4 regions of the Photorhabdus akhurstii genome follow, and region 1 is predicted to be linked to each of the others. Evidence: predicted binding sites of a transcription regulator. Region 1 holds the regulator's gene; each other region holds the start of a gene.

Evidence for each region. Region 1 encodes CRP, which controls carbon source genes, mostly activating them, when cyclic AMP is high. Its sites were predicted from a motif close to ATGTGANNNNNNTCACAT; they were not measured.
Region 2: yrbN (protein YrbN) is a predicted target of CRP. The motif match lies at 1,307-1,324, and genes of this name have one in related genera.
Region 3: gntK (gluconokinase) is a predicted target of CRP. The motif match lies at 1,508-1,525, and genes of this name have one in related genera.
Region 4: ompW (outer membrane protein OmpW) is a predicted target of CRP. The motif match lies at 1,928-1,945, and genes of this name have one in related genera.

The regions. Positions count from the first base shown of each region.
Region 1 covers NZ_CP020335.1:423,899-427,117, reverse strand. Annotated here, with positions in the region: gene B0X70_RS01830 (phosphoribulokinase) at 1-775, shown strand, start outside; gene B0X70_RS01825 (OsmC family protein) at 901-1,308, opposite strand; gene crp (cAMP-activated global transcriptional regulator CRP) at 1,627-2,259, shown strand; gene argD (bifunctional acetylornithine/succinyldiaminopimelate transaminase) at 2,309-3,219, opposite strand, start outside.
Region 2 covers NZ_CP020335.1:5,276,986-5,280,204, forward strand. Annotated here, with positions in the region: gene B0X70_RS22585 (DEAD/DEAH family ATP-dependent RNA helicase) at 1-1,231, opposite strand, end outside; gene yrbN (protein YrbN) at 1,221-1,301, opposite strand; gene nlpI (lipoprotein NlpI) at 1,403-2,287, opposite strand; gene pnp (polyribonucleotide nucleotidyltransferase) at 2,413-3,219, opposite strand, start outside.
Region 3 covers NZ_CP020335.1:5,150,613-5,153,831, reverse strand. Annotated here, with positions in the region: gene gntR (gluconate operon transcriptional repressor GntR) at 479-1,474, shown strand; gene gntK (gluconokinase) at 1,642-2,181, shown strand; gene gntU (gluconate transporter) at 2,181-3,219, shown strand, end outside.
Region 4 covers NZ_CP020335.1:2,848,379-2,851,597, forward strand. Annotated here, with positions in the region: gene trpB (tryptophan synthase subunit beta) at 1-299, shown strand, start outside; gene trpA (tryptophan synthase subunit alpha) at 299-1,105, shown strand; gene ompW (outer membrane protein OmpW) at 1,142-1,783, opposite strand; gene B0X70_RS12425 (YciC family protein) at 2,223-2,993, shown strand; gene B0X70_RS12430 (Ail/Lom family outer membrane beta-barrel protein) at 3,153-3,219, opposite strand, start outside.

The DNA of each region.
Region 1 (3,219 bases):
TAACATCAGTGCGGCACAGATAGAGGGAGATAGTTTCCACCGCTACACTCGCCCTGAAATGGATGCCGCAATCCGTAAAGCCAAAGAACAAGGCAGGCATATCAGTTATTTTGGGCCGGAAGCCAATGATTTTGGCATGCTGGAAAAAACCATGATTGACTACGGTGAAACCGGTGAAGGCCGCCGTCGGAAGTACCTTCATACCTATGACGATGCCGTCCCTTACAACCAGCTCCCCGGTACATTTACGCCGTGGGAATCTTTACCCAAGCAGACAGATGTGCTGTTTTATGAAGGCTTGCACGGCGGCGTTGTCACACCGCAACATAACGTTGCCAGTCATGTTGATCTGCTAGTGGGAGTCGTGCCGATTGTCAACCTTGAATGGATACAGAAACTGATCCGCGATACCGGAGAACGAGGGCACTCGCAGGAAGCTGTGATGGATTCCGTCGTGCGTTCTATGGATGATTATATCAACTACATTACGCCACAATTCTCGCGAACACATATCAACTTTCAACGTGTCCCCACCGTTGATACATCCAATCCATTTTCAGCTAAAGCCATTCCATCATTGGATGAAAGTTTTATCGTCATCCGCTTCCGTGATCTGACTCAAATTGATTTCCCATACTTGTTAGCCATGTTACAAGGCTCATTCGTTTCAAGCATTAATACCATCGTGGTCCCCGGCGGAAAAATGGGATTAGCAATGGAGCTAATTATGACGCCATTGGTACAGCGACTGCTGGAAGGGGGAAAAATTAGTTAATCAGCGCCTGAGATAAATCGAGAAAATCCGGCACTTAAAATTTACATCTTATATTATTCAGTTAAAAAAACAGGTAACTGAGATATTAGTTACCTGTTGTTATTTTCCAACCAAGAAATAATTTTTCAATCTATATCTTTAATTTCAAAACTGTGGGTAATTTCAACCGATTTCCCCAACATCAATGAAACAGAGCAATATTTTTCCGCGGACAACATGACGGCGCGTTCCACCGCTTTATCTGCTAAATCCTTACCCGTAACAATAAAATGCAGATTAATATGAGTAAACAAGCGTGGCGCCTCTTCACGACGGCGGGAAGTTAATTTTACTTCACAATCTCTTATGTCGTACCTGCCTTTCTGCAAAATAGAAACTACATCAATCGTACTGCAACCACCGGCTGCCATTAATACCATTTCCATTGGGCTTGGCGCCTTATCGCCGGCATTACCATCCATCATGACCTGATGACCGGAAGATGACTCCCCCAAAAGAGACAATCCTTCAACCCATTTTACCCGCGCTTGCATAAATACCTCTTAAGTCGTTCTTTGCATCCAAGCCTACTCTTTCAGTATTAAACTGGCAATCTAATGAGCGGTTTATTATGCTGAAACAATACAAGACGAGACAGAAGCCTTTTCCTGTGTTAAAAACAGAAGCGGGCCAAGTATATAGGTTAAGATCAATACGTAAGACTCAAATTTCAGATAACCTATATAAAACCCTTATCTGTCGGTTTTTCAACAAACTAATATGTTAAGCTAGTGTCTTTATAAGCCAGCCTGACGAGAAACTTTTAGATTCTCGTGTTATTTAGGCAGCGATAACAACAGAGGATGAAACGAATGGTTCTCGGCAAGCCACAAACAGACCCGACTCTTGAATGGTTTTTGTCACACTGCCATATTCATAAATATCCATCTAAAAGTACGCTTATTCATCAAGGCGAAAAAGCAGAGACGCTTTACTACATCGTAAAAGGCTCTGTTGCGGTTTTGATTAAAGATGAAGAAGGCAAAGAGATGATCCTCTCCTATTTAAATCAGGGAGATTTCATTGGTGAACTTGGATTATTTGAAGAGGGGCAAGAGCGTACAGCCTGGGTACGGGCCAAAAGCGCCTGTGAAGTGGCTGAAATCTCCTATAAAAAATTCCGTCAACTGATTCAGGTAAACCCGGATATTTTGATGCGTTTATCTGCCCAAATGGCAAACCGTTTACAAACAACTTCTGAGAAAGTCGGTAATTTGGCTTTCTTGGATGTTACTGGCCGGATTGCCCAAACTTTATTGAATCTGGCGAAACAACCAGATGCAATGACCCACCCGGACGGAATGCAAATCAAAATCACGCGTCAGGAAATTGGTCAGATTGTTGGCTGTTCCCGTGAAACGGTTGGTCGTATTCTGAAAATGCTAGAAGATCAAAACTTGATCTCCGCACACGGTAAAACTATTGTCGTCTACGGTACACGTTAACGCTTGATTAATCAGCGCATAATCCTGCGCTGATTTTTCTTGTACTTAATTACACCATCTGATTAATTGCCTGTTCCAGCCGTTCCATGCCCTGAGCAATCTCTTCTTCACTGATAATCAACGAAGGCGTGAAACGCAATACATCACCACCCGCACTCAACAACATCAAACCATTGTCAGCCGCTAGTTGCAGAATATCTTTTGCTTTTCCCTGATACGGCGCTTTGAGTTCCGCGCCAATCAGCAGGCCCTTTCCTCGGATTTCACCAAATATCGAATATTTCTGATTGATATCATTCAGAAAATTCACTATCAAATTATGGCGTTTTTCAACTCCCTCCAGAACCGCTGGTGTATTGATAATATCAAAAACAACATTTGCAACCGCACAAGCCAACGGATTACCGCCATAAGTTGTACCGTGAGTTCCCGGCGTCATCGCCAAAGCAATATTCTCTGTCGTCAGCATAGCGCTGATAGGAAAGCCATTTCCCAATGCTTTTGCTGTGGTAATGATGTCCGGCGTAACATCATAATGCATATAAGAAAATAGTTTACCGGTACGTCCCATCCCACTTTGTACTTCATCAAACACCAACAATACCTGATGCTTATCGCAAAGCTCACGCAACCCACGAATAAATGCCGGTGCTGCCGGAGTAACTCCCCCTTCTCCCTGAACAGGCTCCAATACAACAGCACAAGTATGGTCATCTATGACGGCCTTAACTGCGTCTAAATCATTAAAAGGCACATGAATAATATCCGCGGGTTTTGGCCCAAAACCATCAGCATATTTTGGCTGACCACCCACAGAGACGGTAAATAAGGTGCGACCATGAAAACCCTGATGAAATGCGATAATTTTGGTTTTATAGGGGCTGTGACGAGTAATTGCATAGTGGCGAGCCAGTTTAAATGCCGCTTCATTCGCTTCCGCGCCTGAATTGGCAAAAAATA
Region 2 (3,219 bases), 870 kb from region 1:
ATTTAGACAACAGAGTACGGTACTGATCCAGATCACTGCTTTCCAATTGCTGCTGTACATTAGCGGCAAATTTTTCCAGACGACGCTGGCTCAACAATTCAGCATTTGGCAGTTCAACTTCCGGGATAGTCAGCTTCATTGTACGTTCAACGTTACGTAACAAGCGACGTTCACGGTTTTCTACAAACAACAACGCTCGACCAGCACGCCCTGCACGACCAGTACGGCCAATACGGTGAACATAAGATTCGGCATCCATTGGAATGTCATAGTTAACAACCAGACTGATGCGCTCAACATCCAGACCACGCGCTGCAACATCAGTTGCAATCAAAATATCCAAACGGCCATCTTTCAGACGTTCCAATGTCTGCTCACGCAGTGCCTGGTTCATATCACCGTTTAGCGCCGCACTGTTGTAGCCATTACGCTCCAGTGCTTCTGCCACTTCCAGCGTTGCGTTTTTGGTGCGCACAAAAATAATCGCGGCATCAAAATCCTCTGCTTCAAGGAAACGCACCAAAGCTTCATTTTTACGCATACCGTAAACAGACCAATAGCTCTGGCTGATGTCAGGACGAGTCGTTACACTCGCTTGAATACGCACTTCCTGCGGATCGTTCATAAAACGACGAGTAATGCGACGGATAGCTTCTGGCATAGTTGCAGAGAACAGCGCAGTCTGATGCTCTGCGGGGATCTGGCTCATGATGTTTTCAACATCTTCGATAAAGCCCATACGCAGCATTTCGTCTGCTTCATCCAAAACTAAGCCGCTCAGGTTAGATAGATCTAACGTACCACGTTTCAGATGATCCAAAAGACGCCCAGGTGTACCCACAACAATTTGTGGCCCTTGACGCAAAGCGCGTAACTGAACGTCATAACGTTGCCCACCATACAGCGCAACAACATTCACGTTACGCATATGTTTGGAAAAATCTGCGCACGCTTCGGCTACCTGTACCGCCAGTTCACGGGTCGGCGCCAACACAAGGATCTGTGGAGCTTTCAACTCAGCATTGATGTTATGCAGTAAAGGCAGACTGAATGCCGCAGTTTTACCACTCCCCGTCTGCGCCATACCTAGTACGTCACGACCATTTAATAAATGGGGAATACATTGTTGCTGAATTGGAGATGGCTTTTCATAGCCAAGATCTTCCAGTGCAGAAAGGATAGGTGCTGATAAACCCAGATCAGCAAAAGAGATTTCAGTCTCAGTGGTCATGTAATGGTGCCTCGTTAGTTATGGCGGCCAGTCTACATAACGCATCGAAAAAAATTTCGGTCATTTTCATTTAAAATGTGAACTGGCTCAAAGTATTTAATTAAACGAACAAATAAGCCCTCATCGGTCAAGATGATGGACTTTGTTAATCGATCTCGAAATGTTCGTCAGCTATTGCTGGTCCGATTCTGATAGGTCATCTTGTTCCTGGCCTAACAGCGCCAATTCCAACAATGCATAGCGGTGCTCAACAAAGTTATGTGCGTTGTTAGCTACCGTCAGCTTGAATAACGCAGATGCGCTATCCTTGTCCCCCAGACTTAGGTAATGTTTACCTAAATAGAAGTCAGTTTCACTGAGATGCTCAGCGAGCGAAGTGTTATCCGTTGCATTCTCTTTCAAGCGGTTCATCAATGTATATTCACTAATTTTGCCTAAATAGAATTCAACTATATTCCAGCCCCATTGCCCCCGGTTCGCTTTTTCGTAGTGCTGCGACAAGTTCAACATCGCCCCTTTAGGATAAAATTCTTTTTCCACCAGGTACAACCACAGCGAACGGAAAGGATCATTTGGATCGTCTTGATAAAACGCCTGCAGATCATCCTGCGCTAACTTATACCGACCACCGTAATACAACGCGATGCCACGGTTAAGACGCGCGTAATTGTAAGTTGGATCAAGCTCTAATACAGAATCAAACGCTTCATAGGCGGCATCAAAATTGCCAGCCTGTGTGAAGTAAATTCCCAGATAATTAAAAATCTCTGGAATATTAGGCCGAATAGATAAGGCAACAGAAAAATCATTCCGTGCCAAAGCTCTCAGCCCGAGACTATCATACAGCACACCTCTCTCATATAAAAGCTGTGCGTACTCATCTTCTGTCAATGACCGACTCGCAAGAATCTGTTCCATGCGAGCCAGAATGACTTCTTGTTGCAATGAAGGTTGTAACGGAATAGCAAAAACTTCGTTTTTACGCCAATCCTTGCTGCTGCATCCTGCCAAAAGAAGTATTGCTACAGCATAACACCAGCGCAGAAAAAGATTCATTTCCTACTCCCGAAAGTCAGACATTAATTAAGAATGCCCTATCACCCATATTGCATTTATTGGGCCTCCTGCCCTGAGTCTATAAACGGCGCTTTTTTACAAGACGCCGGTTTATAACATCAAATTTATTCTGCTGATTGTGGTGCTACTGGTGTATCCTCGACAATTACACCGGCTGTCGCTTCTTTAATGCTCAGGCGAACACGACCCTGGCGATCAATTTCCAGAACTTTAACTGAAACTTCCTGACCGACCTGCAAATAGTCAGCCACTTTCTCAACACGCTTATCCGCAATCTGAGAAATATGTACCAGACCTTCTTTACCACCACCGATAGCAACAAATGCGCCAAAATCAACGATGCGAGTTACTTTACCAGTGTAAACGCGGGCAACTTCGATCTCAGCAGTGATTTCTTCAATACGACTGATGGCATGTTTTGCTTTTTCACCATCAGTTGCAGCAATTTTCACAGTGCCATCATCTTCGATCTCAATGGTAGTACCGGTTTCTTCTGTCAGTGCACGGATAACTGAACCGCCTTTACCGATAACATCTTTGATCTTATCAGGATTGATCTTAATAGTGTGAATGCGTGGTGCAAATTCTGAAATTTCATTACGTGGGCTGTTAATTGCCTGTTCCATTACACTCAGGATATGCAAACGAGCACCTTTTGCCTGATTCAGAGCAATTTGCATAATTTCACGGGTAATGCCTTCAATTTTGATGTCCATTTGCAGTGCGCTGATACCTTCACAGCTACCCGCAACTTTAAAGTCCATGTCTCCCAAATGATCTTCATCACCCAAGATGTCAGACAGAACAACAAAATTATCGTCTTCTTTCACTAATCCCATTGCAATACCAGCAACAGCAGCTTTAATCGGCACACCTGCATCCATCAACGCAAGAGATGCGCCACAAACAGA
Region 3 (3,219 bases), 1.0 Mb from region 1:
GAGTACTTTATGACGTAGCCTTTTCTTAATTGGTATGAGCTGACGATAGTTTTCTCTTAATTGCATGCCTGCTTGTACTTAAGTTAACAACGTAGTTCATATTAACCTTGAGTCAGTATCGAATGATTAAACCTTAATTTCGTCTGGACATTTCTCCTAAGCTGACTTAATGTCTCTGCTATCTGATTTTGATAGGTTTGGCAATTTTCAAGTTCTTAGTCACTGTAGAGACTTGGTTCTTGCTGATTGTGGTGGTTCATTGCCTTTCAATCATTCGGTAATAAATCCTCCTGATTAATAAAAAAACATTTCTTATATTTCCGCTCTAAAGGATGAGATTTTACGATGCATTGAATAAATGGGGATTACGGTTTCACTATCAGACTAAGTTTAAAAAATGTATCCTTATAGTGTATAAATATGTCATAACACTGCGTTTATTATCCTAAACTTGACTAATTCTATATTGCATTGAAATATGAAGAAAAAACGCCCTATTTTACAAGATGTTGCTGATCGTGTTGGTGTAACTAAAATGACGGTAAGTCGTTTCTTACGTAATCCTGATCAAGTTTCTGAGCAATTGCGAGAAAAAATAGCGGATGCTTTAGATGAGTTAGGTTATATCCCAAATAAAGTGCCGGATATTCTTTCTAATTCTACTAGTCATGCTATTGGTATTTTATTGCCTTCTTTGACTAACCAAGTTTTTGCGGAGGTTATCCGTGGTATCGAATATGTGACGGACAATTATGGTTATCAAACTATGTTGGCTCACTATGGATATCGCTCAGAAAAGGAAGAAGAGCGTTTGATTTCTTTACTTTCCTATAATATTGATGGTTTGATTCTTTCAGAACGCACTCACACTCCACGAACTTTAAAAATGTTGGAAACGGCTGGTATCCCTGTCGTTGAGCTGATGGATTGTGTTTCTCCTTGTTTTGATACGGCGGTCGGTATTGACAACTTTGAAGCTGCTCGGCAAATGACAATGGCAATGATTGAGCGTGGTTGTCAGCGGGTGATTTATCTTGGTGCGAGACAAGATGAAAGGACAATTATTCGTCTGGAGGGTTATGAAGCTGCAATGGAAGGTGCGGGGTTAAAACCAGGTAAGATAATGACTCCAGACAGCTCTTCTTACACGTTAGGGGGGCAGTTACTGAATGAAGCACGAACAAAATATCCTGATGTTGATGGTCTATTTTGTACTAACGATGATCTCGCTATCGGCGCAATTTTCGAGTGCCAACGTCAAGGGATAGCTGTACCGCATGATATTGCGATAGCTGGCTTTCATGGTCATGATGTTGGTCAAGCGATGACACCAAAACTTGCCAGTGTATTGACGTCTCGTGACTTAATGGGGCGGAGGGCTGCCGAATTATTAATGGCTCGGTTGAAAGGCGAACATTTACCGCAAAAAATGATTGATATAGGTTTTCAGTTATCTCCGGGGGAGAGTATCTAATCGGTCTGGTGGATTTGCATTTTTTGAACTAATTTGTGATGAGTGTCACATTTATATTTCCTGAATATTTCGTGTTGTTGCGAATTTCATCTCTACTTCTGATAATGTTACCGATAACAGTTACCGGTAACATTTTGTAGATAAAATATCTACGTTAAGGAGTTTATATGGGTGATACCCAGCATTCGAATCATGCTTTTGTGCTTATGGGGGTATCCGGTAGTGGTAAATCTGCTGTTGCCAGTGCTGTAGCCTGTAAATTGGATTCTGCTTTTTTAGATGGTGATTTTTTACACCCAAGATCTAACATTAGTAAGATGGCTAAAGGCTATGCACTGAATGATGAAGATCGTGAGCCTTGGTTGAAATCATTGAACCATGCAATTTTTGCTATGCAACGCACAAACTCGGTCTCCTTAATTGTTTGTTCTGCTTTAAAAAAACATTACCGGGATATACTGCGTGATAATAATAAGAATCTGTCATTTCTTTATATGAAAGGCGACTTTGATTTAATTGAAAGTCGATTGAAGGCACGTAAAGATCATTTTTTTAAACCTCAAATGTTGGTATCTCAGTTTGAGGCATTAGAAGAGCCAGAGAGTGATGAACAGGATGTTTATCTGGTTGACATTAGATCATCTCTTGATGAAGTGATAAATCACTCGATAAGAATAATTAATAGTGTCATTTCAGGGGAAAAATAATGAATACTTTAACCTTAGTGCTGACAGCGGTGGGTTCTGTTCTCTTACTATTGTTTCTGGTGATGAAAGCCAGAATACACGCTTTTGTTGCGTTAATACTGGTTTCTATGGGAGCGGGTGTTTTTTCTGGTATGCCACTGGATAAAATTGCTGAAACAATGCAAGAAGGAATGGGAGGAACGTTAGGTTTCTTAGCTATTGTTGTCGCACTAGGGGCAATGTTTGGTAAAGTTCTGCATGAAACAGGCGCACTGGATCAAATTGCGGTTAAATTACTAAATAGTTTTGGTGAAAAGAATGCTCATTATTCACTGGGGATTGCTGGCCTGGTTTGTGCTTTGCCGTTGTTCTTTGATGTAGCGATTGTTTTATTGATTGGTGTGGCATTTGCAGTAGCGCGTCGTACTGGCGGTAATGTAGTCAAGCTGGTTATTCCTTTGTTTGCCGGTGTTGCAGCCGCCGCAGCGTTTTTGTTACCTGGTCCAGTACCGATGTTGTTGGCTTCACAAATGAATGCTGACTTTGGTTGGATGATCTTGATTGGTATCAGTGCCGCGATTCCTGGGATGTTACTAGCGGGGCCAATCTTCGGTAGTTTTATCAGTAAGTATGTCACTCTGGATTTACCCAACGATATAAGTGAGCCAAGTCTTGGTCAAGGTAAGATGCCATCTTTTGGTTTGAGTTTGTCACTGGTTCTGTTCCCTTTGGCTTTGGTTGGATTAAAGGCTATTGGTGAGAATTTTGTTGAACAGGGTTCTGAGTTGTATCAGTGGCTTGCATTTATCGGTCATCCATTTTCTGCGATTTTAGTTGCTTGTTTGATTGCTATTTATGGTTTGGCAATTCGCCGTGGGATGAGTAAAGAAAAAGTGATGGATATTTGCTCTTCGGCTATTCAACCGGCTGGAATTATTTTATTGGTGACTGGGGCTGGTGGTGTATTTAAACAAGTATTAGTGGATTCTGGTGTTGGTCCTGCTTTGGGAAATGCATTGATTGGTGCGGGCTTGCCTATTGCATTAGCGTGTTTCATCC
Region 4 (3,219 bases), 2.4 Mb from region 1:
CTATTTCCGCCGGTCTGGATTTCCCTTCCGTTGGCCCTCAACATGCCTATCTGAACAGTATTGGACGGGCTGACTATGTTTCCATCACCGATGATGAAGCATTAGAAGCGTTCAAAACCCTTTCCCGTGAAGAAGGCATTATTCCAGCCCTCGAATCCTCTCATGCGCTGGCTTATGCTTTAAAAATGATCCATCAAGCGCCTGATAAAGAGCAATTACTGATCGTCAATCTATCCGGTCGCGGTGATAAAGACATATTTACTGTCCATGATATTTTAAAATCCAGAGGGGAAATCTAATGGAACGTTACGAGCAACTATTTAAACAACTGGAAAGTCGTAAACAAGGTGCTTTTGTCCCCTTTGTCACATTAGGCGATCCAAACCCGGAATTATCACTGGAAATTATTGATACTCTGATTGCAAGTGGCGCTGACGCTCTTGAGTTAAGTATTCCTTTTTCTGATCCGCTAGCTGACGGCCCAACCATTCAGAACGCTAATCTGCGTGCCTTCTCCTCAAATGTGACTCCCTCGCTCTGTTTTGAACTATTAACAAAAATTCGGGCAAAATATCCTGATATTCCTATTGGTTTATTAATGTATGCCAACCTGGTTTTTCATCATGGAATAGACGAGTTCTACCGCCGTTGCAAAGATGCAGAAGTCGATTCAGTATTAGTTGCAGATGTTCCCATGTCAGAATCACGACCATTCCGTACCGCAGCGATGAAACATGGTATCGCTCCTATTTTTATCTGCCCTCCCAACGCGGAAGATGAACTATTACGTGAAATTGCTTCTTATGGCCGCGGATATACCTACCTATTATCAAGAGCAGGAGTGACCGGTATAGAAAGACGAGGTGAAAAACCGTTAAATCATTTAGTCAATAAACTACGGGAATATCATGCTGCGCCACCGTTACAAGGATTTGGGATTTCAGAACCTAAGCAGGTAAAAGAAACATTAGCAAGCGGCGCAGCGGGAGCCATTTCAGGATCTGCCGTTGTTAAAATTATCGAAGAAAATCTTTTCCAGCCAAAAATAATGCTGGAAAAACTGGCTGAATTTGTATCAAAAATGAAGTCTGCCACTCAACTTTAATACAAAAAATGGGGCAAAATCTGCCCCATTTTTTTATTAAAAGTGATAACCAACCCCAAACATAAATACCCACGGATCAAGCCGGGTATCAATTTTATATTGCTGGTCACCTGCTTTAAATTTCACATCTGTTTCAATGTTTACCCACCACACAGAGGCGTTCAACATCCAATTCTGATCTAACTCATAATCCAGACCAACCTGCCCCGCAACACCCCAGGAATCCTTCAAATCCAGACTATGTAAGTTATTATCTTTAACAGCCGAATTGCCGTTGAATTTTTCGTTAAAGAAAGTGGTGTAGTTAAGACCAACACCAACATAAGGACGGAAACTACTTTCTTTAGAACCGAAATAGTATTGCGCCATTAATGTCGGCGGGAGATGTTTTACTTTAGCAATATCACCAACACCCGGTAAACTTACCCGATGCTGGAAGGGTGTCCCTGCCAGTAATTCAAAACCAATATTATCGGTAATCATATAACTGAAGGTTAAACCCATCTGGGTATTATTATCCGCACTCAAAGAACCCACCCCTAATACATTGTCAGACCCCGTATTAGGTCTTACCGTCGCAGTACCTGTGCGGAAAATAAAATCACCCGCTTCATGAGCAAAAGCGAATGATGGTGCTAAAGTTGCCGCTGCTAATACAAATGCAGAAATTTTTTTCATTATTCATCCCATTTCTGTGATTTAAAGTCAATTAAAATATACTCATATATTAGAAATCATGATCCAAGACAGATCACATCTTTCAAAGAATTTCAGTAAAACCGCATATTTATAATATTATTATTTCAATTGGGAATTATTTTAAATTGATCCAGATCAAAATTCATTTATTATTAATCAGTTACAAATCCTTTATTTATATACTCATTCCGAAGTTTTATCTTTCCTTATCATTATATTTCCATTATGTTTTAATAAGGTTAATTTTATGTTTATTTTTATCTTAAGAATATAAAGTGAAGAACTTTTTTCTACTATCAATAATCACAGTTAACCATTAATTTATCCGTATCATCTCGTTTCTACTATCCACATTTCCCCATAACAAGGTACAATCACCCCTTATGCATTGTTGTTTAACCTGATAGGAGCTGTCTTCATGCCAATCACGGCGAATACCCTGTACCGTGACAGTTTTAACTTTTTCAAAAATCAACTGTTAAGTACCCTGACTTTGGCCGTTCTGGCGGCTCTGGTTACCACCTTATTGGGGCACCTGTTTATTCCTGACAGCGAACAGATGAAGTTGCTGACAGAAGCAGAATTTACGTTTGCCACTTCAGGCAAGGCCGGTATTCAGGAGCTGGTGTCTCAAATGACCCCAGAGCAACAGTCAATGATCATGCGAGCGGGAATCGGGACCATTTTCTCAAGTATGATTGGCAGCGTGCTACTGGTCGGTGGCGTACTGACGCTGGTCGCGGCAGTTTCAGCAGGAAACCGTATTTCTTCATTACAGGCAATTGGTTTATCAGCAAGCCAGTTACCGAAACTATTCCTATTACTGCTTATCTGCACCCTGTTAATTCAACTGGGCTTGATGCTGATGCTAGTACCAGGCATTATTTTGTCGATCGCACTGGCTTTATCACCCGTTATTATGACTGCTGAACGTCGCGGCATTTTTGCTTCTATGAAAATAAGCTGGAAACTAGCATTTGCTAATATTCGTCTGTTGGTTCCGGCAATTCTTTTATGGCTGACCGCAAGGCTCTTGTTGGTATTTATTATTGACCGCCTAACATTCATTCACAGCGAGATGGCAGGGATTATTCTTGGTGTATTCAATAACCTCATTTCAGCTATTTTGCTGATTTATCTGTTCCGGTTGTATATGCTGATTGCCTCTCCACAACAAAAATCAATATAAAGTAGCTATTCAAACAAAACCCCATAGTGATAAAACTATGGGGTAAACAGAATAAGCTGGTGATAACTGAATTGAACTAATATGCAAAAAATTCCCTGTTTTTCAACAGGGAATTCTATAGAAAAGAGAGCTAATTAAATACTAATTAGCGAATTTCGGTTAAAACCGATAGCCAACACCAACTACCCAAGTGCCTATTTTAATATCATTCAGTTTTGAATATTCA